4 regions of the Pseudoalteromonas sp. S408 genome follow, and region 4 is predicted to be linked to each of the others. Evidence: predicted binding sites of a transcription regulator. Region 4 holds the regulator's gene; each other region holds the start of a gene.

Region 1 (7,914 bases), on a different contig from region 4:
CGCACATCAATTGGGATCTCTTCTTGAAAACCCACTGGGCGAATGGTTTTTTCTTGTAGCACACGCAGTAGCTTTACTTGTAAGTTAAGGGGCATATCGCCAATTTCATCTAAAAATAATGTACCGCCCTGCGCTTGCTGAAATAAACCTTGGTGATCTTTTACAGCACCAGTAAACGCTCCTTTTTTGTGGCCAAATAATTCAGACTCTAAAAGTTCCCCTGGTACAGCACCACAATTTATAGCTACAAAGGGCCCGTTACTAACTTGGCTATGCTGGTGAATAGCTTGCGCTAGTAACTCCTTTCCCGTTCCACTGGCCCCCGAAATAAGCACATTAACTTGAGTAGGCCCAAGTAACTTAACTTGTTCAAGCAAGTGCAACATGGCACCACTGCGCGTTACTATATTACTTTTTGATGGGGCTTCATCGGTATTTACACCGTGAATGTCTATTGCATTTGCAAGGCTATCGAATAGCTCGTCTTTATCGACCGGTTTAGTAATAAAAGCAAAAATACCTTGTTTGGTGGCTTCAACCGCATCAGGAATAGAGCCATGCGCCGTCATCATAATTACTGGTAATGCAGGGTATCGACTTTGCAGTTGACGATGCAGCGCCATGCCGTCCATTTCATCCATTCGTAAGTCCGTAATGACGGCATCAAACACGTGGCTTTTTAAAATTTGTAGTGCTGCTAAGCCACTTTCACAAGTTGTTACTTGATAGCCTTTTGATTCAATACGAATAGCAAGTAACTTTAATAAACTTGCATCGTCGTCAACTAATAACACTTTTGCTTGGTGCGGGCTATTTCTGGTCATGGTTACTGCTCCTTAGTGTCTTCGCGAAGTAATAGCTGCTGCTCTATATCTGCTAGCGACGACAGGGTTTTCTGCATTTGGTTATTAAGTGCTTGCTGCTCTTTTTGCGCGTTTATTTGTAAGGTGATTTGCTGTTTTTGCAGCCATAAATACTGTTTTATATCATCAGGCCAAAAATAGGCTAGGTCGAGTTTAAGTAACTTGGTCATTACTGTATTTGGGTCGGTACTTACGTTTAAGCACATAAATTTAAAAAATGCTTTTAGCTCATTTTCACCTTTAAATGACCGCTTTGTTGGTGGCAATGTAAAACCGCCGCATTGATTTGCATGCAGCGCTATAACCCGCTCAGCGGAGGGGTAAACAGGGGCTAATTTAGGCATTGGCTTGGGGCTAGGAGATACATTTTTAGTATTTGATATTTTAGTATCGCCCAGCGCTTGCGTGCCATCATTAAGCTCACAACCCGATACAATTAGGCTACCTGCAAGCACACATAAAATAGTGAGTATGCGCATTGTTAATTAACTCCTAAATTTTTACTGATTGGTATTTTTATTAAAAAACGGCAACCGTGTGGTTTATTTTTCTCAACACTTAATGTGCCTTGTAGCTGCTCAACCGTCTCTTTTACTATTGTTAGGCCCAAACCACTGCCTTGTAAGGTAATACTTTGCTCATGTTTACCTTGATAAAACGCACTAAAAATATGCTTTATTTCGTGCTCTTTAATGCCACAGCCATTATCGGCCACCTCCAAACACAGCTGATGTTGCTCGCATTTTAAATTTACAATCACACCTTGGTTATCATCAGAAAATTTTAAGCTATTTGAAATTAACTGAATTAGCATCATTTCTATTAGTTCATTAGGAAGCGCAAGGACAGTGCTTGAAACAGAGTTTTGCCACTGAATAAGTTGCTTTCGAGCCGTTAGACGATGCTCAAAATGACCATTAATTTTTTTAATTAAATGATTAATATTAACCTCGCTTGAGCTGTTTATTGTTGCTCTAATAGCGTTATAACTGAGTAGGCTATCTATCATCATGCGAAGGCGCACCGTAGATTGAGTTATAAGGGAAAGCACCGCTTTTTGTTCGTTATTAATAGGGCCAACAATTTCATCGGTGAGTAAATCGGTTCCTTCAACCATAGAGGCAAGTGGTGTTTTAAGTTCGTGTGTTACGTGGCGTAAAAACGTATCCTTTTGTTGCTCAAGCATATACAGCTGAGTTTGTACCCACTGTAGTTTTTCTCCGAGTTCGACTAACTCTGACGAGCCTTTTACTGCTATCTTTTGCTGCCAATCCCCCTGCCCGAGCTTATCAATAACCCTAGTAAGCCCTTTTAAGCGCAAACTTATACGCCATAAAAAGCCGCCGCCAACCAATAAAGTAAGAGGAATAAGTGCCACTAGCCAATTTATAAACGACGCTTGTAGGCTGGCTAGCTCGTTTTGGTTATGGGTTATTTGCTCTTCGTTTTTATTTTTGAGCCACACTGTGAGCTCTGTAATTGACTCGCTTATGGGTAAAAAGAGCGCTGCTTTTTGCTGTTTTTTCTCAACGAGCTGGTGTTGTGCTGTTTGCAAAATAGTTAAAAGCTGTGTCCATTGGTTTATGTAGTCTGGGTTTGCATTAATGTATTTGAGTTCATTTATGCTCTGCACAGACGATTGCCATTTATCAACAATGAGGGTGTTGAGCGCATCACTTTTTAACACCCAATTTTGCCTTGTTGCGCGTTCAAGGCTATTAAGGTCTTGCTTTAAATTAGCGAACGATTTTGTGAGCTGGTAATGGTTACTCACAATTTGCTGGGTGGTTGCTAGCTGTTTATTTAACGCATTTAAAAAAACAATAACCACAATAGAGAGTGGCAATAACGACAGCAGCATGCTTAAAGCAAACTGCCCTATTAAATTAGGGCGCCAATTAAGCATTGCATTGTAATGTTTAGCAAACGTTGCAGCCATTGCAGTAAACTCTGTAAGTAAATAACTCGCCTATTATTATCAATACCGCCTATACACATGCTGAACCATATTCATTTTAAATCGCCATAATGTTGCTAAACAGCAACAGCACAACTGATTGATTTAACTAAGATCACAAAAAATACCTTCAACCCTGTTGCTGTATTTACACAAAATTACACACAGTCAGTGTAATTTTTACCTACAAACCCAAACTAAAAAACACAACTCATTGAAAGTAAATAAAAATAAAATTTGGCACCCTTTTTGTAATGGGTGTAATAAATAAATTTAATAGGGAAATACACATGAACATTAACACTTTGGTTTTTTCAACATTACTTGCGTTGGGTTTTGTGAATACAGGCGCATACGCTATGGACGTTGACGCTACGTTTAATGAACTAGATAAGGACAGAAACGGCCTGTTAAGCGAAGCCGAGGCAAAAATGGACGCCGTGCTTAAGGAAAACTTTGCACAAATAGACACAGACCAAAATGGTCAGTTGTCGCTAAATGAATTCAGAAAATTTATTCAATAAATTAACTTCAAAAGGAATGAAATTATGAAACAACTTATTGCTGCTTTTTTATTATTATTTTTAGCTATCAGTGCAACGGTATTAGCTTCTCCTTCGGCAGTGCGATTTGCACACTTAGATACAAACATGGACGGAAGTATCTCGTTTGTTGAAGCTAAGCAAGATAAAGAGCTACTTAGACAGTTTACCGATTTAGACGAAGACAACGACGAGATGATCTCTAAAGCAGAGTTTGAAAACTTTAAGCCATAACAGATTAAGTTTTGCTTAAGCTTTTAACTTGTAAAGTGTACTAAAGCATTTGCCATAATCCCTGAGGGAATGTGTAAAAGGATTTAATGTTGGGAGTTAAATTATGGCAAGTGCTTTATCTAATTAAGCGTAATACCTCATTATTCAATACAACTTAATTAACCTTTTGGAAGGACTACCATGAAGATACGTTACTTTGTAACCACCATAGCGTTGCTTTTAAGTTTTAATGCTTCTGCACTTGATGTAAAACAGCGCTTTGATCACCTCGATACTGATAAAAACGGTTACCTTACTCATAACGAACTAGAACGCCAGCCCCAGTTACTTAGCACGTTTATAATGTGGGATAAAAATCAAGATAAACAAATTTCATTAATTGAATTTAAAAATTACCTTACTAACAATCTTTACTGAGTACTTTAATGAATCCCATACACTTTTTTATTTTATGCGCTCTACTGGTATTTAGCGCGTCAAGTTTTGCCATCAGTGACAGCATTAATAACCAATTTAAAAAAATAGACAGAAATAAAGACGGATTTTTAACTCGCTCTGAAGCCTCAATAGACCCAGCCTTGTGGTCTAAATTTGTAAGTTACGACCAAGATAAAGACGGCCGGCTAACACTGAGCGAATACCATTTATATGCCAGCAAGTAGCACAAATTTAATTAACCTTTTTAACCTAACGTTTTAGGCAATTAATTTAATAGCTAAGCAGCTAGCTTAGCTTTAACTGTCTATTTTACGAGCTTATCGCATCCTATTGGTATTCTAAAAAAGAGTTTGCTAGTGTTATTGCACTAAAAATAACAAATCAGTGCACTATGTTACTCAAAAAATTACTTAAACCACTTATACTTGCCAGTCTCTGTGCAGGATCTAGCTTTGCGATTGCGCAAACCAAAGTTATTTATAATGCCAATGGTTATACTCCGCTTCATAAAGGCAAAATGCAAAAAGGCGAGCTTCAACAATTTAGCACTTTGGTTATAAAAGATGGCAAGGTTGTTAAAGTAGGCGGCGACACACTCAAAGAAAGCTTTCCAGATGCCAAGCTAATAGACGCGAAAGGCAACACATTACTACCCGGCTTAATTGATGCCCATGGCCATGTTATTGGGCTAGGCGATAACTTATCGCAGTTAGATGTACGCGGTGCGAAGTCGGTTGATGACGTTACAAATAAATTAAAGCAATTTGCGCAAGGCAAACAAGGTTGGATCATCGGCCGTGGCTGGAACCAAGAGTTATGGCTAGATACACGTTTCCCTAGCGCTAAAGATTTAGACAAAGTGGTAAGCGATCGTCCGGTTGTTCTATCTCGTGTTGATAGCCATGCAATTTGGGTTAACTCAAAAGCGCTTGAACTTGCAGGCATTAACGCCGACACAAAATCGCCAAAAGGCGGTGAGGTAGTTAAAGATGAATTTGGTAACCCTACCGGTATTTTTGTTGATAAAGCTGAATCGTTAATTGTTCAGCACTTGCCAGCCCCTTCAAAACAAGATATTAGCAACTCACTCGATGCCGCAGGTAAGCATTTATTAAGTTTAGGTATTACCTCTACTCACGATGCAGGGATAGATAAAGCCACATGGGAAGTGTACAAAGAGCGCGGTGAACAAGGCAATTTACCTTTACGTATTGTGGCAATGCTAAGCGGTGCTAGCCCAGACTTACCGGCTATGCTAAAAGCCGGGCCATATCACGATAACTACGACTTTATGGAAATTCGTAGTGTAAAAGTATATGCCGATGGTGCATTAGGCTCGCGTGGCGCAGCGCTTATTGAAGATTATGCCGACCGTGCTGGCCATCATGGGTTAATGCTTGAAACCCAAGAGAAACTCGAAGCTTTATTTACGCAAAGCTTTAAAAATGGCTTTACCGCCAACACCCATGCCATTGGTGACAAAGCCAATCGTGTGGTTTTAGACGCTTACGAAAATGTGTTTAAAAAAACAGGCGGTATTTTGCTGCGCAACCGAATTGAGCACGCACAAATAGTAACGCCAGACGATATACCTCGATTTAAAGCACTAAAAATTATTCCATCTATGCAACCTGTGCATGCAACATCTGACATGCATATGGCAGAGCAACGCCTAACTGAAAAGCAACTTAGCTTTGCGTACGCATGGCAAACATTTTTACAACAAGGTTCAGTGGTTGCTGCGGGCTCTGATTACCCTGTAGAGCTTGCAAATCCATTTGATGGTTTATATTCAGCAATAACGCGAATGGATCATAACAAACTGCCTGAAAACGGCTGGCGTCCAAGCGAAATATTAAGCCGCGAAGATGCACTACGTGCATTTACACTGGGCGGTGCTTATGCGGCGCATCAAGAGTTTAAAATAGGAAGCCTAGAACAAGGTAAATGGGCCGACTTTATTTTAGTGGATAAAGATTATTTTAAAGTACCCGTTGAAGATATTTACAAAACTCAAGTACTACAAACATGGATTGCCGGTATGAAGCGGTTCGATAACAAAGAGAGCGCAGCTAAATAAACAAAAAAAGGGTTAACGCAAGTTAACCCTTTTTTAATACAAACCATGTCATTTAGCTTTTTGGCTGCTGTGCCTCTGGCTGATCAACTTTTGGCTGGCGATATAATTTTACAATGTGATACAAGTTAACCAATGCCAGTAGCGCGTTGGTAAAAACAACAGGAACAGCACCAATAGCTACGCCATAAGCCGTAAACACAATACACCCTAACATGTTGTACCAACGAAGCTTTACTACATCGGTCATAGTGAGTGATGCAACCAATAAAGCTGACGCAATATAGCCTAAATATTCCCAACTCAATTGTTCTCTCCTAACCTTTGGGTTAGCATTACACTAATGCTACATTATTACAGTTGTAAGTATTGCAAAGTAATAGCACTTTGCTTAATTATGAGCGTTATTTAGAGTTTGAAAATAATTGGCTAGTAAGAGAGTAGCTCTCTTATATTAATAATTAAGCGAAGTGACACACGTAAATAAAAAGCTAACTTGCTTAAAAACCTGAAAAAGTTTGCCGGCAAAAAAACCAACAAATTCTTAAATCATTACACGGGAAATGAAGGTAAAATAATACCCATAGCAAAGCTAAAAGTATTAGTAGCAAGTTAGCGTAAATTCTTAATGTGTTAATGCTACCGTCATTAAAACATAATAAATAGGACAAATGTCCGAAGAGCATATTGATGTTTCAATACCATTTTTCTAGTTATCTTGTTGAACAGTTACTCACCTTTGCCGGTAGTAGTTATCAACAATCAAAAAAAGAAGTGCTGATCCATCAAGATCAGCCTTTAAGCAAGCTTGTGCTTGTGCGCAGCGGCACTGTGTCATTTAGTTATGACGTAGGAAACGGACGACGCCTGCTGCTAGGACAACTCGATTGTAATAATACCCTGATAGGCGAAATAGAAGCGCTCAACAACAATCCGTGTATTTATACGGTAACCTGCTTTAGCGATGTAACTTACAACCTGATTGAATTAAGACACTGGCGTGCATTATTGCTCGAAAAACCAGAGCTTAGCTTATACACGGCACAAACGATTGCTGCTAAGTTTCAAGAAAACCAAAAAATCAACTTAGATAAGTTATTACTGCCACTTAGCTATAACATAGCCAAAGACTGCTTACTGAGAGCCGAGAACAACAACCCTACACTGCTTAGAGCCTACCCAACTGTTAACGCTGAGGCTGAACGCTTTGCAACCACTGAGCGAGCTTACAGGCGTGTTGTGACAGAATTAGTCGAAAAGGGCTTAGTGCAAAGAAGCACAACAGGTTTACAAGCGGTCGATATTCCAATGCTTAGTGAATATGTAGATAGCTTTGCGCAGCTTTAAACACGCAATAAAAAAGGCCAATTAAGGCCTTTTTTATTGCCCTAAAAACGAATAATCAGTTCATAAGGCTAAATGTATATTTAATGTGCTAGGTGTATTAGTCTTCTAGTAAAATGTCGTGAATTTTTACTAAGTCAGATTTACCTTCAATAATTTCATCCGGTGTTAAACCCGATAACTCATGCGGGAATACTAACCACTCTTCCGACTCATGAATGTAGTAGTCAGGTACGGTATCTACTTTTGAATTTTTTGGTTTGTAGTATGGACAAGCAATTCGAATATCGCGCGGTAAGTTTAAGCGCATTAGCTCTGAAAGCTTTTCTTTTAGTGCAACAATACTGCGTCCTGAGTCAAATACATCGTCAACAATAAGCAGTGAATCACCCGCATTGGCGTTTTCTACAATGTAATGTAAACCATGTACTTTAATTTCTTTTGATTGTTGGCCAATAC
Region 2 (7,914 bases), on a different contig from region 4:
ACCTCACGGCCACGCTCACCTACCAAACCCACTACAATGACATCGGCTTCACTGCCCCGTGTCATCATGCCTAATAATACAGATTTACCTACACCAGAGCCTGCGAACAATCCCATTCGTTGACCTTGCCCTACGGTGATCACTGAGTTTATAGCACGTACACCTACATCCATGGGTTGGCTGATGGGTCGTCTTGCTAATGGGTTTATTGTATTTTGGGCAAACTTTAAGTAATGCTCAGCATTAATTTTGCCCAAACCGTCGAGTGGTCTGCCTAACCCATCAACAACACGCCCTAATAAGCTCATGCCTACAGGTAAACCCAAATTATTTATTTGAGGAATTACACGCGCACCAGGTAGCACACCAGAAATATGATCGTTGGGCATTAAATATAAGGTTTGATCGTTAAAGCCAACGATTTCGGCGTCAACAAAACCATTCATGGTTTCTATTTTACATTGACTACCAACTGGTGCTCGTAATCCCTTAGCCTCTAGAGTAAGGCCAACTACACGCGTTAATATCCCCGCTACAGCAGGTGTATGGGGCTTAATATTTTGTTGATATTGCGATAAGCGTTCGCTTAAAGAGGCACTTTGAGCAGACATAGTACGCCTAAAAAATACTTAGATATTGCTATTATGCAAAAAGCTATCCAACGTTTCTTTGACACGTGTTTTTAGAGTCATATCAAGAGAGGATTGCGCGGTTTTCACCTCACATCCACCTCTATCAAGCGTGGGTTCGGGAACCAATTGCCAGTTGTTTTGTGCAATAGTTTGTTCGCCATAGCTTTCTTTGATTATATCGAGGTCGGTCGGGTTTAGGTGAATTTTCACTGTTTCTTGCTGCGCATTTAACGAATCAATACTGTGTTTTAATGTATGTAAAATAACCTCTGACGATGTTTGTACCTCTTGGTAAATCACAGCCTCAGCAAGCATGCTAGCCAATTGAACAAGCTGCAATTCGGCTTGTTCGTCCACCTTTTTTAGCGGTGAATTAAGCGCCTCTAAAATGCTTTTTAAGCTAATTAGCTGCTCTTCAACAATCGGTTTAATATCTTCTTGCCCTTGAGTTTTTCCAAGCTCTAACCCTTCTTTGTAACCGGCCTCTTTTCCCTCACTAACGCCTTTTTCAAAGCCGTCAATGTAGCCTTGTTCATGGCCTTGCTTTAGACCTTCTTCGTAAGCATCTTGCCTAATGCGTTCAAGCTCAACCATAGTAAGCTTAGGCATCTCGGGTTCTTGTGGTTCATCAGCGGGCATTTCTTCGGCAAGCTCTTTTTTATAAAGCTCACTAAGGGGCGTACCATAGGCTGTTGAGCGGTTACCAAAGCTTTTTTCGTTAGGTGCTACATCTGGGATAGCCCAGTTTTTTAATAATTCATCGGCTTCTTCAGCTCGAAGTGGACGCCCTTTGAGTTTGCTCATGGCTTACAAGAACTCCTCACCACCACCACCACCTAACTGAATTTCACCCGAATCAGATAAACGTCGTGCTGTTGATAAAATCTCTTTTTGTGCTGCTTCTACTTCACTAATACGCACAGGCGCCATAGCTTCTAGATCATCGGCAAGCATATCCGCGGCACGTTTAGACATATTACCAAGTATCTTATCTTTTAGACCGTCGTCAGCACCTTTGATTGCTTTCATTAGCACGTCCTGTTGTACTTCTCGTAATATAGCTTGAATACCACGGTCATCCACATCCATTAAGTTTTCAAATACAAACATTAGATCTTGAATTTGCTGAGACATCTCTTCGTCATGCTCACGAATAGAATCCATTAACTGACCTTCAACATTTGTATCTAGGTAGTTCATTATGTCTGCCGCTGCTTTTAAGCCACCCATTTTCGCAGCTTGTGCACCCGCTTGACCGGCAAATTGTTTTTCCATTATTTCATTAAGTTCTTGTAGTGCAGCTGGTTGAACTTCTTCAAGGTTGGCTATACGCATGGTCAAATCAAGGCGAACTTTTTCAGGGAACTGCGCGATAATCTCTGCAGACTGCTCAGGCTCTAAATAAGACAACACAATAGTTTGTATTTGCGGGTGCTCATTACGAATAATGTTTGCCACTTGCTTAGAGTCCATCCACTTAAGCGAATCAAGGCCTTTAGCACCCGATCCCATAACAATTTGATCAATAAGGCTAGCGGCTTTATCTTCACCCAATGCAGCGGTAAGCGCCTTTTTAATAAAGTCTTCTGACTGAAATCCGATAGTGCTGAAGCTTTGAATCTGTTCAATAAACAAATTATGAACTGCACTAATCTTAGCCTGCGAAAGGTCATCTAACGCCGCCATTGCCATACCCACTTTTTGCACCTGCTTAGGCTCTAAGTGTTTTAGTATTTGCGCTGCATCTTCTTCTGATAGGCTCAACAGTAATATTGCGGCTTTATCTACGCCATCGAGCTTATCAACATCAAACGCTGGCGGTAATTGTTTTTGTTCTTGATCAGTCATCTTCTGTTAACCACGCTTTCACTACTTGTGATGAGAGTTCTGGTTCATTGGCTACAAGGGCACGAATTGCTTTTAGTAAGTCTTCGTCGCCATGTAGGTCTGGTAACTGAAGTGTACCATCGCTTGAGAAACCAATTGAAGCAGAATCAAAGTCTTTGTTTAGCATATCTAACGTGCTATCGCCAATATCTACACCAGCACTTAAGGCATCTTCGTCATACTCTTCAAGTGTATCGTCTGGGTAAATTAAGCGTTTAAGCATCGGTTTAACTACCGCCATTATCAGTACAATAATAACGAGGGCACCCAGTACTAAGCGGATTATTTTCATAAACCAGTCTTGTTCCCAAAGCGGCACACTAATGTCAAAATCAGTTGCTTCACGCACAAACGGAACCGTTACCACTTCAAGTGCATCACCACGTTGCATATCAAAACCAACACCACCTTGTAATAAACGGCGAATATTTGACAGTTCTTCCACTGAGCGCGGTGTCATGGTTGTTTCACCGTTTTCACCTACTTTTGGAGTGTAATCAACAGCCACCGACACGCTTATTCTACGTATTACACCTGTTTGCTGGCGCTTATGTGAAATAGTTGTATCTAGCTCATAATTACGCGTAGCTTCTTTATGTGTTCTTGATGGTGAAGTTGCACTACCTGCTCCACCTTGGCCAGCTACTTCAGGAATGTTTGAGTTTACTGGCGGCTGATTCGTCAACGCACCAGGTATACCTACCGCTAAACCGCCTATATTATTTTCTTCAAACGTTGTTTCGCTTCTTACTGCAGGCAGATCTGGGTTGTAGCGCTTTTGCGTTTCTTCAATGGCACTAAAATCCATGCTTAAATCAACTTGTGCAGTGTAGTTTGCAAGCCCTACGACGGGAATTAGAATGCTATCAATTTTTTCAAGATACTCTTGTTCACGCTTGCGCTCTATGTCGTACTCTTTGCGCGAACGTGCCGCAAGAGACGTTTGTGAGCCAGAATTTAATAAGCGACCATTTTGATCCGTTACCGTTACACGAGCTGGCTCTAAACCTTGTACAGCCGATGCAACCATATCAACAACAGAGTCTACTTCTTCGCTGTCAAGTGAACGCCCTCGCTTAAGAGTCAATACAACGGTAGCTGAAGGTTTTTTCTCTCTGCGCGCAAATACATTTTCTTTTGGGATGGCAAGTAATACACGTGCGCGAGTAATGTTGTTAAGCTCTTCAATTGTACGTGCGAGTTGTTGCTCACGACCATGCTTTAAGCGTTCGCGCTCTAAGCGTTGACTTACACCAAAGCCCATGTCTTGCATGATGATATCTGAACCCGATGTAGGCCCTTGCTCTAACCCTTCACGAGTCATTAACAGCTTAATGTTTTGATATTCGGTTTCAGGGACAAGTACCACATTACCATCAACTTGATATTCGATTTTTTGTGCATCTAAAAAGTCGAGCGTTTGTATTAGCTCTTCTGTTTGCATTTTACCAAGCGGGCGCATATCTGGCTGGCGAGCCCAAATAATGATGAATATAGCAATTGCTAAACAAATGCCTAAAGCAATAACAAGCGTTACTTGGCGCAATAAATCAACACCGTTTAACGAACTTAAATAGCCAGATTTTTGTTCTTGTTGATCGTCGCTATCGCTTTGGTCAATATCACCAGTAGCAAGTGCAAGATCGGTTGATTGATTGGATTGCGCCACAATAATTCTCCACTACCTAGTTAAACAGGCATGTTCATGATTTCTTTGTAAGCTTCAACAAGTTTATTACGAACTTGTACTGTCGCTTCAAATGCCACTGACGATTTTTGAGATGCAATCATCGCTTCAGCCAAAGAGACGCTTCTGTCGCCGGTCTCTACTGCAACCACTTTTTGCTTAGCATCTTGCTGTAAACCGTGCACAGTATTAATTGCATCTGACAGCATGTCGCCAAATTGAGCCGTTGATGAGGCTTGTGTTTTTACTGGCAGTCGTTCAACTTGATTACTAAGACCAGCCTCTAAAGCCATTGATTGCATTTCTTGAAATACAGCGCTATTTTGAATTTTCATAATTTTTCTCTGACAGTGCAGTTAACTCTTAATATAGATAAAGCACAAACCATGCCAAATAATAATTGTTAACTTTCAATAACTTAAAGTTTGATTTTGTGAGTCAGAGTTTTGACAGCCCTTAAATTCAATAACTGAATCAAGGGCTAAATGTGAGGCTACGCAGGAAGTGAAATACCTAAGTCGCGCATTTGCGCTAGTTTATAACGCAGAGTCCGAGGGCTAATACCGAGGGTTTCAGCAACATCTTTTCGTTTACCTTGGCATCTTGCTAACGTTTCTAAAATGATACGGTGTTCTTTATCTTTGAGCTCATCTTTATAACTGCCCGTATCAACAGCTAATAAGTCTTGTTTTGGCAGCTCTACTAATGATGACTTTTCATCATAATAAGCCGAGCTAGTAGGGCCATGCTCAATACTTTTATCAGAAGTGTTCGCCTGAGACTGATTAGCACTTTGTGTGCTAATCGATGTAGGCGTCATTACAAAATCTGTTGCGGCTATGTTTTCAATGAAAATAGCATGCTCATTAATAGTATTACCAGTCCTAAGTATAAGCGCACGTTGTATAACGTTATCAAGCTCACGCACATTACCTGGCCAAGAGTGAGCAAGTAATTTTTTCTCTGCGCCACTATCGAGGTAAGCCATAGGCTCTTTGCTTTTGCTTAAATGGCGTTCAATTAAATGTTTAGCCAATACAATAATATCCCCTGGGCGCTGATTGAGCGGTCGCCACATTAATGGAAACACGTTAAGTCTGTAATATAAATCTTCTCTAAATTGATTCTCGCTTACCGCTTCTTTTAGGTCACGGTTACTTGTTGCAAGTATGCGTACATCTAACTGAATTGTCTTGCGTCCACCCAAGCGCTCCACTTCGCGCTCTTGCAAAACGCGTAATAATTTAGCTTGTAATCCAAGATCCATCTCAGTTATTTCGTCGAGCAAGATAGTTCCGCCTTGCGCTTGCTCAAACTTACCAGGGCATGCTTGAATTGCACCTGTAAACGCGCCTTTCTCATACCCAAATAAAGTTGCTTCTAACATGTTTTCAGGAATTGCTGCACAGTTAATTGCAACAAACGGCTCATCGCATCGATTCGATTTATCATGTATGTAGCGAGCTAACACTTCTTTACCAGAACCACTAGGACCAAGCACCATCACACTTGCATCGGAACGTGCCACTCTACTTGCCAATTCTAATAACTGAATACTACTTGGATCGGCAACAATAGGACCGTCTGTCTCTTTTGCTTTTTCAGGTAAGTAGCGGCTTACCATATTGAGCAAAACTTCAGGTGCAAACGGCTTTGCCATGTAATCAATCGCACCTAAGCGCATAGCTTCAACGGCATCATCTATGGTGGCGTACGCCGTCATCATTAAAACAGGTAGCTCAGGGTGGTTAAGCTTAATACTTCGTAGTAAATCTAAACCACTCATAGTCCCCATTTGTACATCACTCACCACCAGCGAAAATTGCTCTTTTTTAAGCAAAAGCATGGCTTGCTCTGCACAATTAGCCGCAATGCATTCAATCCCCGACATTTCGAGTGTATCAATTAAGGCTTCACGAAGCCCTGCATCATCTTCTACAACTAAAATAGTGTTACTCATAATGATTCCTCTAATTTAGATGCGGTGCGAATAGGTAAAAGCAAACTAAAACATGCTCCACCGCCTTTATTATTGGTCACTTCAACACGTCCTTGATGTGCGTTTGCAACTGAACTCACAACAGCAAGCCCTAATCCCGTACCTTGACTTTTAGTGGTATAAAACGGTTCAAATATTTTTTCTGCTAAGCTTAAATCAACACCGGGCCCATTATCAGCAACGCTAATGCGCACATAGTCTGAATCTAGCTCATCGGTAACTGCACTTAAATGCACTTCTGCGCCAGCACCAGTGATCTGGATACTGTTATGAATCAAGTTTTGAATTGCACTGGCTATGGCGGATTTATTACCTATTATTTGAATATCTGGTTCTGGGAGACCGACAGCTAAGTGGCTATCGTTTAGTGTCACCATCGCATCGGCGCCCGCCTTTACTTCGCTGAGTAATTGCTGCATAGACACTTGCTCAACAACCTGCTGATCGCCGCTTTTGGCAAAAAGTAGCATGTCGTTTACTTGAGTTTCTAAATCTTTTAAGCGAGACATTAACTTGGTTTGAAAATTATCGCGAGATGCCTCAGGTAAGCGCTTAGAGCCTAAATTAGCAGCATAAAGCATAGCCGCTGAAAGCGGCGTTCGAACCTGATGCGCAAGAGACGCCACCATTTTACCCAACGCACTAAGGCGCTGCATATGGGCAACACGCTTTTGCAAACGGCGTGTTTCACTTAAATCGGTCATTAAAATAAGTTGCCCCGGCTCGGGAGCTAACGCTGTTATATCAAGCTTTATTAACCGTCCATCTTTTAGTGACACTTCGTGGCCATCGTCCTGGTGGGGTCTAAAAGAGCGCTGAATTACATTAAACCACTTCTCGCCCTCTAAAGGCTCACCCAACATATCAATCGCTATTTGATTGGCCTTTGCAATCATTCCTTTACCATCAAGCACAACTACACCTGCTGGCATAGTATCAACTAAATGAGAAAGCCAACTTGCTTGCTGACGCAGATCGCTTAATTCACCTATGTACTCCTCTTGAAGTAAACATGGGTTATACTGATTTGCAGAAATAAACTGTGGTTTTAGCACGCTAGCAAGGGCCATAATCAAATCTCGAATTTGTATAGATACAAAGCTTAATGCACAATACGTACCAAAATTAAATTGCTATATTTTCATAATCTTACAATAATAATAACGCGACATAAAAATGACGCGAATAAAAAGGAATACAGATGAGTGAGCAAAATAAGTACCGCTGCCCGTGGCTCGATACCACTAAGCCCGATTATGTTTTGTACCATGATTTAGAATGGGGTGTGCCTGTTTACGATGACCAAACCCTGTTTGAATTTATCACACTTGAGTCAGCTCAGGCGGGATTGAGTTGGTATACCATTTTAAAAAAACGACAAGGCTATAAAAACGCATTTGCTAACTTTAATGTAAACAAAGTGGCCTTGTTTACAGCTGATGATGTTGAGCGACTCATGCTTGATAAAACAATCGTTCGCAACCGTTTAAAAATTACAGCAACAATAAATAACGCGCAGCGATTTTTAAACATTCAAAAAGAGTTTGGCAGTTTTAGCGCGTATCAATGGCAGTTTGTAAATAACACCCCCATAGTCAGCAATTTTAATAATACCGAGGACTACCCCGCAATCACTGAGGCATCAACAGCTTTTGCAAAAGATTTAAAAAAGCGAGGTTTTAAATTTTTAGGCCCTACAACAGTATATG
Region 3 (7,914 bases), on a different contig from region 4:
CCCTAAATGGTATCGTTATGTTCATACTACACCAGAAGATGCTCTTACAGCCGCACAAGAGCTTAACTGCAAGGTAATGATACCTTGGGGATATGGTAACTCATCATGGAAAATGGGCGATCGGACGAGTCATTCAGCCTTACTGCGTTTATTACACATGCATAAAACAATGAAATCATCAGTGCCGCTTTATATTTTAAACGAAGGTGGGACTATTAAACTTTAATCAGTCACTAACATAATTAGTAATAAACTCCTTGCTGAACTATCTTTAATTAACTAAGCAGGAGGGAATAATATGTTTCTTGTACGACTCATTTACGCAAGCAAAATTACAGACGGCTTTGGGCCTAAAGATATAGAAAATATTTTACAAAGTGCTCGTACCTATAATGTAAAAACACATGTTACCGGCATGCTTTGCTTTAGTAACAAGTACTTTTTACAGTGCCTTGATGGCTCCAGAACTGCAGTAAATAATACCTATCAACAAATATTAAATGACAAGCGTCACCACAATGTAATTATGCTTAACTATACCCAAATTCCAGAAAGAGAATTTGAAAAGTGGTCTATGGGTTATGTTCCACAATCTAGGGTAACCGAATCACTGAATCTGAAATTTTCAGGCTCTGTTGATTTTAATCCATTTAAAATGTCTGGCGAAAGTGCCCACTTATTAATGCTCGCGTTAAAAGACAGCATTACTGGTGCTATTAGTTAAAATACACATATATATTTGTTTTTAATAGTCACTTAGGCCAAGCTAAGTCATCTTCAATTAGTAAGGCTATTAATGAAAAAAATACTCTTAGCAACAAGCTTATTAATCAGCACCCAAATAATGGCGGCAGACGTAAAATACACATCAACCCCTATTAATATTGACGGCGTATCTGAAAGCGCATGGGATAAGGCTGCTTGGCACGATATGCCACATTTAATGGATGGTACACTGCCTTCAAACGATGCCGATTTTAAAGGCCGCTATCGCTTATTGTGGGATGAAAAATTCTTATACCTACAAGCCGATATTGTAGATGATGTTTTAATAGATACACACCCAGACCCAACCTATAAATATTGGGATGACGATGCCCTTGAAATATTTATAGATAGCGATGCATCGGGCGGGATTCACCAATTTAACCACACCGCTTTAGCGTACCACATTGGCCTTGATAACCAAGCTGCCGATTACGGCCCTGATAAAAAAGCGCACTTGTATACCGACCACTTAGTTAGCAACTGGAAACGCAATACCACTGCACCCTATAACATTACTTGGGAAGTTGCGATAAAACTCTACCCGAATGATTATCAACAAGACGCAAAAAATACACCACTTAAATTAACAGAAAAACAAGTTATTGGTTTTATGCTCGCCTATTGCGATAACGATGGCAGTGAAACACGCGAGCACTTTATGGGTTCACACGAAGTACAGCCTGTGAAGGGTGACAGAAACCGTGGATTTATAGACGCAGATGTATTTGGCAAAATCACTTTGCTACCGAAAAGTCAGTAATCACTAATGAAATAATTGATAACAAAGGTTGGGTTGAGCTAAGCGAAACCCAACAAAAATACCCTATTAGCAAAAACAGAGACTTTTCAATATAGATTATTTAATTCTCAAGCACGTTTTTGCTTATAAAGAGCGCTGCGCCCTAATATAAAGCTAATTTTAACCATCTTTTTGCTCGTGTTTAAAAATTTTAAGAAGCAAATCAATTCTGCGATTTGTTTTTTTGGTCTGCTCCCTAATCATTCCCTGCACCACAGCTGAAGCAAGGAAAATAAGACATATAATTTGAAATAATTCAGTTTCAATATCATAGAAGCCATTAGCAATTGATAACAAAACAAACGGTAAAAAAATTGATATGAGATCTTTCAAGCCCCAATCATTTTTTCCTAACGTTTCAAATTCATCTTTATATTTTTGCAGTTCAGCAATATGTTCTATCTCTAGTTTTGCCTTAATTTCATTTTCGGTATTCACACTAGCTCACTCGCACATAGTAAATATAGCTTTGATAATAACTTAATACCTTTTTTAGGTCCAACATAAAAAAACTGTTCAACAGTATCGAACCAACTGCGATGCTCTAACCTGAGGGCTTAAAGCTCTTCCCTGGCTAACTATTATCCACAAAAAAGCCGCTGTATTTTGCAATACAGCGGCTTTTAAAATCATTATTCTAAATTAATAGATTATGACTTAGGAGCACGACCCGCACGTTTACGCTCATTTTCAGTTAAATGACGTTTACGAATACGAATGTTCTCAGGTGTAACTTCTACTAGCTCATCATCAGCAATAAACTCAAGCGCTTGCTCAAGTGAATAGTTAAGTGCTGGTGTCAATGTTTGTGCTTCATCTGTACCAGATGCACGAACGTTAGTAAGTTGCTTACCTTTAAGTGCGTTAACAGTAAGGTCGTTATCACGGCTATGAATACCGATAACCATACCTTCATAAACTTCAACACCGTGACCGATGAATAAACGGCCGCGCTCTTGTAAGTTAAATAATGCGTTAGTAAGTGCTTTACCTGTTGCGTTAGCAATCATTACGCCGTTCTTACGAACACCTAGCTCGCCACCTTTGTGCGGACCGTAGTGATCGAACGTATGGTAAAGTAAGCCAGAACCTGACGTTAATGTCATGAACTCAGTTTGGAAACCAATTAAGCCACGGCTTGGGATCATAAAGTCCATACGCATACGACCTTTACCATCTGGTGCCATGTCAGTTAACTCACCTTTACGAAGACCAATTTGCTCCATGATAGAACCTTGGTGCTCTTCTTCACAGTCAATCGTTAGTGTTTCATACGGTTCTTCTAACACACCATCAACAGTACGTAAGATTACTTCTGGACGAGAAACAGCTAGCTCGTAACCTTCACGACGCATGTTCTCAATTAAGATACCTAGGTGTAATTCACCACGACCCGATACGCGGAAGCTATCTGGGTTATCTGTATCTGCAACACGAAGTGCTACGTTGTGTACTAATTCTTTGTCTAAACGCTCACGAATATTACGTGATGTTACAAACTTACCTTCTTTACCACAGAACGGAGAGTTATTTACAGAGAACGTCATTGTTACTGTTGGCTCATCAACACTTAGTGGTGGTAATGCTTCAACGTTGTTAGGACAACAAAGCGTATCTGAAATCTTAAGCTCGCCTAAACCTGTTACAGTAACGATGTTACCTGCATAAGCTTTATCAGTATCGATACGCTCAAGGCCTAAGTAGCTTTGTACTGAACCAATTTTACCGTTACGAGTCGTGCCGTCAGCGCTGATAACCGTCACTTGTTGGTTAGTCGCAACAGAACCGCGCTTAATACGGCCAATACCAATTACACCTTTGTACGAGTTGTAATCAAGCTGAGAGATTTGCATTTGGAAGTCACCTTCAGGATCTGCATCCGGTGGTGATACTTCATCAACGATCATCTTGAACATAGGTTCCATGTTGTCTGATGGCTCGTCTAAATCTAATGTTGCCCAACCGTTGATAGCTGATGCGTAGATTACTTTAAAGTCTAACTGTTCGTCAGTTGCGCCAAGGTTATCGAATAAATCAAAGATTTGATCCATAACCCAATCAGGGCGTGCACCTGGCTTATCAATTTTATTGATAACGACGATTGGCTTTAAGCCTTGCGCGAATGCCTTTTGCGTTACGAAACGCGTTTGTGGCATTGGACCTTCTTGAGCATCAACAAGTAATAATACTGAGTCAGCCATCGAAAGTACGCGTTCAACTTCACCACCGAAATCGGCGTGTCCCGGGGTATCTACGATATTGATGTGGTAATCATTCCAAGAGATAGCTGTGTTTTTAGCTAAAATGGTAATACCACGTTCTTTCTCAATGTCGTTTGAGTCCATCACGCGCTCTTCGTTACCGCCGCGTGTTTCTAATGTACCTGATTGCTCAAGTAGTTTGTCAACCAGAGTTGTTTTACCGTGGTCAACGTGCGCGATAATCGCTATATTTCTTAACTGTTCGATGCTCATATATTTACTCAGAGAAATTAAATTCTCAATGATCCTGCAAGATCTACGCACTCATCTGCGTTTTCACGAGATGTCCAAGCATAGGATTTAAAAGGGCGCATATTATCCCTCATTAATGACATGGATGAAAGTTTATCCAATACAATTTTCAAAACTTTCTCAATACTTTTACTAAGTATCTGTTTTATATATGACAATTATATGAAATAAATTGTCATTATTTTTTCAAAAATGCAGTTTACACTATTTATACGATATTTTTGGCACTCTTTTACATTTAGGTTATGCTGATTTCGAGCGATTAAATTAACAACAAAATAGAGCGTGCACAGCTTGCACCAAAGTGGAACTTAACCGCACCATGTTGGTGCCATTTTATGCCCCACATTGTAGCAACTAAGTTTTTTTAACCTATAAACATAGAGTTATAAAAATGGCACAAAATCAGCTTAATAAATCCCAAAGCAATTATGCAGCAATAATAAAACCCAATAGTTGGAGGACACATGTCACAATCGGTTTTAGATTTTATTAAAGAAAATGACGTTAAGTTCATTGATTTACGCTTTACTGATACAAAAGGTAAAGAGCAACATGTATCTATTCCTCATCACCAAGTTGATGAAGATTTTTTCGAAGACGGTAAAATGTTTGACGGTTCTTCAATTGCTGGCTGGAAAGGCATTAACGAATCAGACATGGTATTAATGCCTGTTGCTGAATCAGTAAAACTTGACCCATTCACTGAAGAAACGACATTAATTGTACGTTGTGACGTTGTAGAGCCTTCTACACTTCAAGGTTACGAGCGTGACCCACGCTCTGTTGCAAAACGTGCTGAAGAGTACATGAAATCTACAGGTATCGCAGATACTGTGTTATTTGGGCCAGAGCCAGAGTTTTTCCTTTTCGACGATGTTAAATACAAATCAGATATGTCTGGTTCAATGTACAAAGTTGATGCTGTTGAAGCGGCATGGAACTCAGATAAAGATTACGAAGGCGGTAACACTGGTCACCGTCCAGGTGTTAAAGGCGGTTACTTCCCTTGTTCACCTGTTGATTCTTCACAAGATTGGCGTTCAGCCACTTGTTTAGTGCTTGAAGAACTAGGTCAAGTGGTAGAGGCACATCACCACGAAGTAGCAACAGCTGGCCAAAACGAAATCGCAACGCGTTTTAACAGCATGGTTTTAAAAGCGGATGAAATCCAAGAGATGAAATATGTTATTCATAACATGGCTCATTTATACGGAAAAACAGCTACATTTATGCCTAAGCCAATTGTTGGTGATAACGGCTCTGGTATGCACTGTCACCAGTCTTTAGCTAAAGACGGTGTAAACTTGTTTGCAGGCGATAAGTACGGCGGCCTATCTGAAGAGGCGCTTTACTACATTGGCGGCATTATCAAGCATGCTAAAGCTATTAACGCATTTGCTAACGCATCAACTAACTCGTACAAACGTTTAGTACCGGGCTTTGAAGCGCCAGTAATGCTTGCATACTCTGCACGTAACCGTTCTGCTTCAATTCGTATCCCAGTGGTACCATCTGCGAAAGGTCGTCGTATTGAAGTACGTTTCCCAGATCCAACAGCTAACCCATACCTTGCTTTCTCAGCAATGCTTATGGCTGGCCTTGATGGTATCAAAAACAAGATCCACCCTGGCGATGCAATGGATAAAGATTTATATGACTTACCAGCAGAAGAAGCAGCAGAAATTCCACAAGTTGCATCTTCACTTGGTGAAGCACTCGATGCACTAAGTGCTGACCGTGAGTTCTTAACTCAAGGTGGTGTATTCACTGATGACCTAATTGATGCTTACATTGCACTTAAGGGTCAAGAAGTTGAAAAGCTTAACATGACAACTCACCCAGTTGAGTTTGAAATGTACTACAGCTGTTAATTTAACACTGTAAAAGAATGTGTGTTCTCAAGCCCGCTAAGCGGGCTTTTTTAATGGTAAATTAAATCAAACTCCACTAAAGTTAAGCCATCATAAAAATTGCAGGGTAGCAGTGTGAATAGTAAGATTTTATTGCTAATGATTACTTTAGGATTAAGTAATTATGGTTATGCGGGTGAAAAAAGAATTTACGCTTGGAAGGATCAAAATGGCGTTTTAGTGTTTTCAGATACACCGCGTAAAGGTGCTACAGAGGTCAAACTCTCTAGCCAAAGTTTAACTATACCCGCTAAAGATATAGCGACTCTCAGCAGCCAATCCCATACTAAAAAAACAGGGTTTGGTATTGCCATTACGTCACCTGAGCACAATCAAACCATTCATGAAAATACCGGAACAATATACGTCACCAGCCGGGTAATCCCGAGCTTTAAAACAGGGTATACCATTCAATTGCTTGTTAATGGAGAAGCAAACGGCCCTGCAATAAACAACTCCGTATTTGCAATTGCTGATGTTGAAGCCGGTGAACACATGCTTCAACTGAGGCTGTTTAACGAGAAAAACCAAATTATCGCTGTGAGCGAGCCTCGTATATTTAATATGCGCAGAAAAGGCAAAACCCATGGCAATTAAAGCGAAACTTAATACTTAGGCGCAGCAGCTCATTTTAGATAAAACCTGACCTGCAAACACCTGCGCACTAAAATGGTGCATACATGATTAATAACGAAAATTTTAGCCCTGAATTACTTGATGCCATATGGCAAAATCAAACAACGTCGGTCATGCTTCTCGATAAAAACTTTACGGTTGTTTATGCAAATACCAGTACCAGTGAGTTACTTGGGCTGGCTACTAAACGCTTATTGAAACAGCCCTTTGATACCCTTTTTAATTACCATTCAATTGACTTAAAACGAATAGCGCAGTTTTCATTAATTGATGGTGTTGATTGCCAACAACACAGAGCTGACGTGGTGTTTAGCGATTCTCGCCATGCCAAAGTAAGCGTTAATTCAAGACGAATTAACTTTAAAGGGATTGCTTATATTTTATTAGAGTGTCGCCAAACAGACGACGAAATAAAACACGATCAGGCCTCAAATCAAATGCACCAATACCAAGCTGCACGCAATTTAATAAGAGGCTTAGCACACGAAATTAAAAATCCTTTGGGTGGAATCCGCGGAGCGGCGCAGTTATTGCAATATGAGGTTGATCAGCAAGAAAGAAATCAATGCGCTGAGCTCATTATAGAGCAAGCAGACAGATTACGTGAATTAGTAGATAGACTTTTAGGGCCTAATCAGCTTCCGCAAAAATCTTACGTTAATATACACCAAGCGTTAGAGTCGGTTGTGAAGTTAAGCACACTCGATAATTGTACAAATATCGAATTGAAAAAAGACTACGACCCTAGTATCCCTGATGTGTTTATTGATCAGAGCAAAATACAACAAGTTGTTTTGAATATTGTTCGTAATGCTCAGCAGGCGCTTATTGATGGTGGTGAGATAAAAATAAAAACACGAATAAATCATCAGCATCGCCGCCCGGGTAAGGCTCCTAAAAAAGCCTTGTTGATCCAAATATCTGATAACGGCCCAGGCATTGATCACAGCATACGTGAAACATTGTTCTACCCTATGATCACCAATAAAGAAGGTGGCTCTGGACTTGGACTCTCGATTGCGCAAACGCTTATTGATCAACACGATGGCTACATTGAATGTGATAGCTGGCCTGGACATACTGAATTTAATATCTATCTGCCCTTTGCAGATTAATGTTTGGAGTTTGCATGAAAACAGTTTGGCTTGTAGATGATGACGCATCAATTCGTTTTGTACTTGAAAAAGCACTAGAACGTTCTGGTTTTAATGTGGAAAGTTTTGCTAATGCGCAAGATGTACTTAATGCATTAAAATTTAGCCAGCCAGCTGTTTTGGTGTCGGAC
Region 4 (7,914 bases):
CGCGCCATTCCTATTTTGAACAACTGGCTTAATACAATGGTTACCTCGTTTGTTATTTTGATTCTTGGTTTTGCAGCCCTAGTTTGGAGTGCTGACAGGTTTGTTTATGGTGCTGCGGCACTGGCTAAAAACTTTGGTGTACCAACCTTAATTGTTGGTTTAACCGTTGTAGCCATGGGCTCATCAGCACCTGAAATGATGGTGTCGGCCTCTGCCGCATTAGCAGAAAAAACCGACACCGCGGTAGGTAACGCAATTGGCTCAAATATCACAAATATTTTGCTGGTGTTAGGTATTACCGCTTTATTTAGGCCTCTTAGCGTTTCTTCAAGCACATTAAAACGTGAAATCCCGTTAGTGCTTATTATATCGCTGGCTACCTGGTATATATTTTCAGATAACTACTTTTCGTTCACCGAGGGCGTTGCGTTATTAATTGGTTTTGTTGTATTTATTGGCGGGCTAATTATTGTCTCGCTGCGTGCTAAAAATCAAACAGACCCATTTGTATCAGAAGCATGTGACGAAGTACCAAACGACGTACCAACTAACAAGGCCATACTTTGGTTGGTTATTGGTATGGTTTTACTCCCTATTAGCGCACATTTTTTAATTGATTCAGCGGTGGATATTGCTAAATACTTTGGCTTAAGCGATTTAGTGATTGGCTTAACAATTATTGCAATAGGAACTAGCCTGCCTGAGCTTGCTGCCTCGATTGCGGGCGTACTTAAAAATGAAGATGATTTAGCGCTGGGTAATATTGTTGGCTCTAATATTTTTAATATTCTTGCAGTATTGCCTTTTGCAGGCATTATTAACCCTTCAGTTATTGACCCGTCGGTTGCTAACCGCGACATACTAATAATGATTGGTGCCACTGTTGCGCTTATTATCATGTCATTGAACTTTAGGGGTGCTCAACGCATCAATAGAGTAGAAGGCGGCTTATTATTAATCGCGTTTTTGGGCTACCAAGGGTATATTTTTAGTCAAGTAGGGTAAGTAATGGCAACGCTAAATTTTATTGAACAAGGCTTACGTGTATTAGATATAGAGCGCCAAGCTTTGAGTGATATTACACAATATGTGGATGAAAATTTTCATCAAGCATGTCAATTAATATATGATTGCCAAGGCCGAACTATCGTTATAGGTATGGGAAAATCAGGTCATATTGGTAATAAAATAGCAGCAACATTAGCAAGTACTGGCAGTCCTGCTTTTTTTGTACATCCGGGTGAGGCCAGTCATGGCGATCTGGGGATGATCACTAAAAATGATGTGGTTATGCTCATTTCTAACTCTGGTGAAACAAGCGAAGTACTCAATATAATTCCTGTTTTAAAACGCCTTGGCGCCAAAATGATAGCCATGACAGGCAACGCCAGCTCAACGATGGCCACGCTTGCAAACGTACATATTTGCATAAAAGTACAAAAAGAAGCCTGTTCGTTAGGCTTAGCTCCAACCGCAAGCACAACAGCAACACTTGCAATGGGTGATGCCATGGCGGTTGCACTTTTAGAAGCCCGCGGTTTTACAGCTGATGACTTTGCACTATCTCACCCCGGCGGTAGTTTAGGTAAACGTTTGCTGCTGACCTTAAAAGATGTCATGCATAGCGGTAAAAACACACCTATTATTAATGTTACTCAAACTATAAAAGATGCGCTAATTGAAATGTCAGCCAAAGGGTTAGGTATGACGGCCATAGTTGATTCTCAGCAGCAACTTGTAGGGCTATTTACTGACGGTGATTTACGCCGTATTTTAGAACAACGAATTGATATACATACAACACAAATAGATGTTGTGATGACTAAGTCCTGCACCACTGCAACACAAGATATTTTGGCCGCTGAAGCGTTAAATATTATGGAACAAAAACGTATAAATGGCTTAATAATTGTTGATGAGCAAAATCACCCTATTGGTGCATTAAATATGCAAGACTTATTAAAAGCAGGAGTACTATAAATGCAATTTGAAGAGCTCTACCAACCTCTAAGCGAAGACGCAAAAGCCCGTGCTAAAAAAATAAAGCTGCTTATTTGTGATATCGATGGTGTGTTTTCTGATGGTCGTATTTATCTGGGTAACCAAGGTGAAGAGCTCAAAGCGTTTAATACAAAAGATGGCTTTGGCATTAAAGCGCTAATTAACAGCGGCTTTGACGTTGCGGTTATTACCGGACGACACTCAAAAATAGTACAACAGCGTATGACAAGCCTAACAGTACAACACATTTACCAAGGTCAAGAAAACAAACTCCTCGCTTATGAGGAGCTAAAAACAAAGCTTAACTTATGTGATGAGCAAATTGCCTACATTGGCGATGACGGCCCCGACATGCCGGTAATGGAGTTAGTAGGGTTTGCTGTTGCAGTAAACGACGCACATCCGCTGATAAAACGTTTAGCGCATTACACCACACAAATGCTTGGTGGATTTGGTGCAGTGAGAGAGCTTACCGACCTGCTAATGCTTGAAAACAACAAACCCTTGACCACCAAAGGTACGAGTTCATGAATGCAGCGCGCATCATATTAAGCGTTTTATTCATCAGCTGTATGGTTTGGCTTTGGTACCCTTATTTCACACAAGTAAGTTTACCGCAGCAAACCGAAGCAGACATTATTGCAAAGCCCGATTACACTGCCATAGAGCTAAAACAAACAGCGTATGACGAGAATGGGAAAATTAGCCATAAAGTAACGGCAGCGCGAATGGAGTTATATCAAGAATTAGGATTTACCTTTTTTGATAAACCCATTTTTACTCTTTATAACGATAAACAAACGTGGCGAATTAACGCTAACGAAGCAACACTATACGAAGGCAGACAATTAATACTAGAAGGTAACGTTGTTGCTAGTAATTTAACTGATAACGCAATGATAGATAAAATAAATGCTGATAATATTCAGGTAGATATAAAATTACTAACGATGCAATCAGAACAACCTGTCATTGTTACAGGACCCAATTTAAAGATCACCGGTAAAGGCCTCGAAGCCGATTTAAAAACCGAAGTGATAAAACTAATTAACCATACGCGAACTATTTATTATGACCAATAAACTATTAACACTCTTTATTATTCCAACATTTATACTTGCACTCGGTGCAAATGCTGCTGAACCAACGGCGCCACTTGCTGCAAATCAAATTTCGATTAGTGCAGATAAGCAAGAAGGTCAACTAAAAGAAAATGTAGGTATATTCGAAAAAAACGTTGAAATTATTCACGGCGACAGAAAAATTACTGCTGACCGCCTAGAAGTGCATAAACGCGATGAATTGGGTGATAACAAGCAACTGTTAATTGCCACAGGTACACCCGCTTATTTTGAAGAAAAACAAGCCGACGGCACAATAATGAGCGCCAGCGCTAATGAAGTTAGATACGATGTTTCTAAACGTTTTTTAACATTAATTGGAGATGCACAGGTCTCTCAAGCTGGGCAAAAAATGAATGCAAAAAGTATTACCTACGATATTGAGCAACAACTCATTAGCGCCGAAAAAGATGAAAGCTCAACTGACCGCGTGCACACCATTTTAGTACCTGTGGAGCCAAAAAAAAGCGATAAAGGTCAGCCATGAGTACATTAAAAGCAGAGCTATTAGCCAAAAGCTACAAAGGCCGAGAAGTCGTTAAAAATGTAGGCTTAGAAGTTAAAGCCGGTAGCATAGTGGGTTTACTTGGTCCAAACGGTGCGGGTAAAACCACCACGTTTTATATGATTGTAGGCTTAGTCCCTAGCGATAAAGGTAAAATATCTATCGACGAGAACGATATTACTCTTTTACCTATGCACAGTCGTGCTAGATTAGGCATTGGCTACTTGCCGCAAGAGTCGTCTATATTCAGAAAGTTAACCGTATATCAAAACTTAATGGCTATTTTAGAAACTCGAAAGGAGCTCACTAAGCAAGCCAGAGAAGATACACTTAATAATCTATTGGATGAATTTAGCATTCAACACATTCGCGACAGTAAAGGTATGGCACTATCGGGCGGAGAGCGTCGCCGAGTAGAGATTGCACGTGCTTTAGCTGCAGATCCAAAGTTTATTTTATTAGACGAACCGTTTGCCGGCGTTGACCCTATTTCAGTGTTGGATATTAAAAAAATTATTGAACACCTTAAAAAGCGTGGTATTGGTGTATTAATAACAGACCATAATGTAAGAGAAACCCTTGATGTTTGCGAAAAAGCCTACATAGTTTCTCATGGGGAACTGATTGCTTCTGGTACCCCTGAACACGTATTAAACGATAAAACTGTACGCGATGTATATTTAGGCGAGCAATTTAGGCTGTAACATTTACGCCTTATTTGTATGCATCTGCTAGTATTAATTATAACAACTTAAAAGGATTGTTAGAGATACATGAGGCAATCACTACAGCTGCGCATGGGCCAGCAACTTACAATGACACCTCAGTTGCAACAAGCTATTCGCTTGCTGCAATTAAGCACATTGGATCTTCAGCAAGAAATACAAGAAGCGCTCGACAGCAACCCATTACTTGAGGTTGAGGAGCAAGACTATGCCGATGACCTTGCAGGCAAAAATGAGCAAAAAGCAGATAATGATGAAGTGACAGTAAGTGCATCTGCAGATGAAGTCCCCAGTGAGTATGAACAAGACAGTGGTGAAGCCCTAGCAAAAGATACCGTCAGTGACGACATGGCAATGGACGTTAGCTGGGATGAGTACATGAGTGCCGCCCCAGCATCGTCTTCAGGCCCCATGCCTGAAGATGAGTCTATTTATCAAGGTGCATCGACTGAAACGCTTCACGAATACTTAATGTGGCAATTACAACTAACGCCATTTAGCCCTACGGATGAAGCGATTGCTATTGCAATAGTTGAAGCCGTGGACGACTCAGGCATATTAACCCTCAGCTGTGAAGAAATTTTAGAGAGCTTTAATCAAGATAACGACGATGACGTTGAGGTTGAACTTGATGAAATTGAAGCAGTTTTAAAGCGTATTCAATTATTTGACCCTGTTGGTATTGCAGCACGAAGCTTACAAGAATGTTTGTGTATTCAGTTAAATCAATTTGATAAAGGCACCCCTTTTATTGACGAAACAAAAATGATTTTAACCGAGCACATAGATTTGTTAGCTGCTCGCGACTACCGTACATTAATGAAAAAAACGAAGCTCAAAGAAGATGAGCTTAAAGAAGTAATGACACTTATTCATACGCTTAACCCAAAGCCTGCAGACACAATAGTGCGAGAAGAGTCTGAATATGTAATACCAGATGTGTCAGTTAAGAAAATTAAAGGCCGCTGGGTTGTTGAACTAAACCCAGACAGCATGCCAAAAATTCGTGTAAACAGCCAATATGCTGCAATGTCGCGTACAGTTAAGTCGAGCGGTGATAGCCAGTTTATTCGCTCACATTTACAAGAAGCTAAATGGTTTATTAAAAGTTTAGAAAGCAGAAACGACACGCTTTTAAAAGTAACTAACTGTATCGTAAAACAACAACAAGGCTTTTTTGAACACGGTCCAGAAGCCATGAAACCTATGGTTTTAAATGATGTAGCCGAAATGGTAGAAATGCACGAATCGACAATTTCGCGCGTAACGACTCAAAAGTACATGCACACACCGCGTGGAATATTTGAGCTTAAATACTTTTTCTCAAGCCATGTAAGCACCGAAAATGGTGGAGAATGTTCATCCACAGCGATACGAGCACTTATCAAAAAACTAATCGCAGCAGAAAACTCAGCAAAACCATTGAGTGATAGCAAAATTGCGGATATATTGGCTGAGCAAGGAATTAAAGTAGCAAGACGTACAATCGCAAAATACCGCGAATCTCTTGCTATTCCACCGTCAAATCAGCGAAAGAGTCTGATCTAAGACGCTAAACAAAGAGGGTAATGCTTATGCAACTAAATTTAACTGGTCGTCATGTAGAACTAACTGATTCATTAAGAGACTATATAAATACCAAATTTGCGAAGCTAGAAAGGCACTCTGATCATATTAATAATGTTCATGTCATTCTTGATATAGAAAAATTAAATCAAAAAGCAGAAGCAACTATTCATGTAAGTGGCGCTGAATTATTCGCATCCACTGAACATCAAGATATGTATGCAGCGATTGATTCATTGATTGATAAGCTTGACCGTCAAGTAATTAAACACAAAGAGAAGCTTGCTCGACACTAATATGATGAAACTAAGTTCACTTATATGCCAGGACTGCAGCAAAGCTGCGGTCCTTTTTAATAGTAAAAAAAGAATTTTAGAGTTTATTAGCGAGCTTGCTCACGATAAATTACCGTATTTGTCTCAACAAGATATTTTGGGCGCTTTATTAACTCGCGAAAAGCTAGGTAGCACAGGAATAGGAAGAGGCATAGCTATTCCACATGGTCGAATGAGCGGCGCACAAGAACCTTTAGCATTAGTATTAGTAAGTGAAACACCGATTAACTTTGATGCTATAGACAATCGACCAGTTGATATTTTTGTTGCACTCATCGTACCTGATGGCGATAACCAGCAACACTTAAAGACGCTAGCGACGATAGCTGATAAACTAAAAAATAAAGAATTTTGCAAGCAGCTACGCTGTGCTAAATCGGACGCCGAGCTGTATCAAATTATTGTTGACCAATCGTAGTAAATTTAAAGGGTGATTAATGGAGTTGATTATCATAAGTGGCCGTTCTGGTTCTGGTAAGTCGGTTGCTTTACGCGTTGTTGAAGATCTAGGTTATTATTGCGTAGATAACATCCCTGTAAATTTATTACCTTCTTTGGTAAGAAGCGTTTCTGATAACTACGATAAAATCGCTGTAAGCATCGACGTGCGAAACTTGCCAAAAGAACAAGATGAATTTAATCATATTATTGAATATTTACCGGGTTTTACAAAACCAACACTATTTTATTTAGACAGTGAAGATCAAACATTAATTAAACGTTTCTCAGAAACAAGACGCTTGCACCCTCTATCAATCGATTCGCTTCCGCTAGATTTAGCTATAAAAAAAGAAAAAGAACTGCTTGATGTGCTAACTACTCGTGCCGATTACATGATAGATACAAGCGACTTGAGTGTTCATCAACTCGCTGAATCGATTCGTGAAAAAATATTAGGTAAAAAAGACAAGCAGCTGATTGTCACATTTGAATCATTTGGTTTTAAACATGGCATTCCTAAAGAAGCAGACTACGTATTTGATGCACGTTTTTTACCTAACCCACATTGGGAGCCTGAACTAAAACCACTCAATGGCTTAGACCAGCCAGTAAAAGATTATTTAGCTAGCCACAGCATAGTTCAAAAGTTCACATGGCAAATACAAACTTTTGTGCAAACCTGGTTGCCCCATTTAGAACGCAATAACCGTAGCTACTTAACGATTGCTATTGGTTGTACTGGCGGACAACATCGCTCTGTATATTTAGCGCAAACAATTGGTGAAAGCTTTGCAGTTACACACCCTAATGTAAAAATACGCCACAGAGAACAAGAAAAATAATTTATATAAACTAATAACCTGTTCAGCTTTGATAGAGTAATGTATGCGCATAGAAGACACTTTTTTAATACAAAATAAATTAGGGCTACATGCCAGAGCCGCGACAGTATTGGCTCAACTTGCTGTTAAATTTGATGCTTCAATCACTTTATTTCAAGATGACAAAGAAGCTGCTGGTGATAGTGTATTAGCACTGATGCTACTTGAAAGTAGCCAAGGTAAAGAAGTTAAAGTGGTATGTGAAGGACCTGATGCAAAACAAGCTTTAAATGCAGTTGGAGAGCTTATTTCGCAACGATTTAACGAGCAAGAGTAACGTTAATTTTTAACAATTAAATAAAATAACTATAATCAAAAATAACTGGCTAATAGTTCGTA

What was found. The regulator sigma-54, encoded in region 4, starts transcription at its own class of promoters, with help from an activator protein. The targets are predictions, from matches to a motif close to GTTGGCACGNNNNTNGNNT.
Region 1: the regulator sigma-54 is predicted to act here: its motif matches at 3,057-3,075, upstream of CWB62_RS02055 (EF-hand domain-containing protein).
Region 2: the regulator sigma-54 is predicted to act here: its motif matches at 4,582-4,600, upstream of fliE (flagellar hook-basal body complex protein FliE).
Region 3: the regulator sigma-54 is predicted to act here: its motif matches at 4,474-4,492, upstream of glnA (glutamate--ammonia ligase).

The regions. Positions count from the first base shown of each region.
Region 1 covers NZ_PNDY01000001.1:421,676-429,589, forward strand. Annotated here, with positions in the region: gene CWB62_RS02040 (sigma 54-interacting transcriptional regulator) at 1-824, opposite strand, end outside; gene CWB62_RS02045 (hypothetical protein) at 827-1,342, opposite strand; gene CWB62_RS02050 (sensor histidine kinase) at 1,345-2,802, opposite strand; gene CWB62_RS02055 (EF-hand domain-containing protein) at 3,111-3,344, shown strand; gene CWB62_RS02060 (EF-hand domain-containing protein) at 3,369-3,596, shown strand; gene CWB62_RS02065 (EF-hand domain-containing protein) at 3,777-4,013, shown strand; gene CWB62_RS02070 (calcium-binding protein) at 4,022-4,258, shown strand; gene CWB62_RS02075 (amidohydrolase) at 4,426-6,114, shown strand; gene CWB62_RS02080 (YgjV family protein) at 6,167-6,418, opposite strand; gene CWB62_RS02085 (Crp/Fnr family transcriptional regulator) at 6,802-7,458, shown strand; gene CWB62_RS02090 (phosphoribosyltransferase) at 7,556-7,914, opposite strand, start outside.
Region 2 covers NZ_PNDY01000001.1:215,960-223,873, forward strand. Annotated here, with positions in the region: gene fliI (flagellar protein export ATPase FliI) at 1-611, opposite strand, end outside; gene fliH (flagellar assembly protein FliH) at 630-1,436, opposite strand; gene fliG (flagellar motor switch protein FliG) at 1,440-2,480, opposite strand; gene fliF (flagellar basal-body MS-ring/collar protein FliF) at 2,473-4,188, opposite strand; gene fliE (flagellar hook-basal body complex protein FliE) at 4,209-4,541, opposite strand; gene CWB62_RS01130 (sigma-54-dependent transcriptional regulator) at 4,700-6,166, opposite strand; gene CWB62_RS01135 (sensor histidine kinase) at 6,163-7,275, opposite strand; gene CWB62_RS01140 (DNA-3-methyladenine glycosylase I) at 7,407-7,914, shown strand, end outside.
Region 3 covers NZ_PNDY01000005.1:89,611-97,524, forward strand. Annotated here, with positions in the region: gene CWB62_RS06020 (MBL fold metallo-hydrolase) at 1-226, shown strand, start outside; gene CWB62_RS06025 (BLUF domain-containing protein) at 299-724, shown strand; gene CWB62_RS06030 (CBM9 family sugar-binding protein) at 797-1,528, shown strand; gene CWB62_RS06035 (hypothetical protein) at 1,688-2,005, opposite strand; gene typA (translational GTPase TypA) at 2,218-4,041, opposite strand; gene glnA (glutamate--ammonia ligase) at 4,548-5,954, shown strand; gene CWB62_RS06050 (DUF4124 domain-containing protein) at 6,069-6,590, shown strand; gene glnL (nitrogen regulation protein NR(II)) at 6,674-7,744, shown strand; gene ntrC (nitrogen regulation protein NR(I)) at 7,759-7,914, shown strand, end outside.
Region 4 covers NZ_PNDY01000022.1:102,441-110,354, forward strand. Annotated here, with positions in the region: gene CWB62_RS15730 (calcium/sodium antiporter) at 37-1,005, shown strand; gene CWB62_RS15735 (KpsF/GutQ family sugar-phosphate isomerase) at 1,009-1,980, shown strand; gene kdsC (3-deoxy-manno-octulosonate-8-phosphatase KdsC) at 1,981-2,532, shown strand; gene lptC (LPS export ABC transporter periplasmic protein LptC) at 2,529-3,083, shown strand; gene lptA (lipopolysaccharide transport periplasmic protein LptA) at 3,073-3,609, shown strand; gene lptB (LPS export ABC transporter ATP-binding protein) at 3,606-4,331, shown strand; gene CWB62_RS15760 (RNA polymerase factor sigma-54) at 4,401-5,900, shown strand; gene hpf (ribosome hibernation promoting factor) at 5,927-6,214, shown strand; gene ptsN (PTS IIA-like nitrogen regulatory protein PtsN) at 6,219-6,671, shown strand; gene rapZ (RNase adapter RapZ) at 6,691-7,536, shown strand; gene CWB62_RS15780 (HPr family phosphocarrier protein) at 7,580-7,852, shown strand.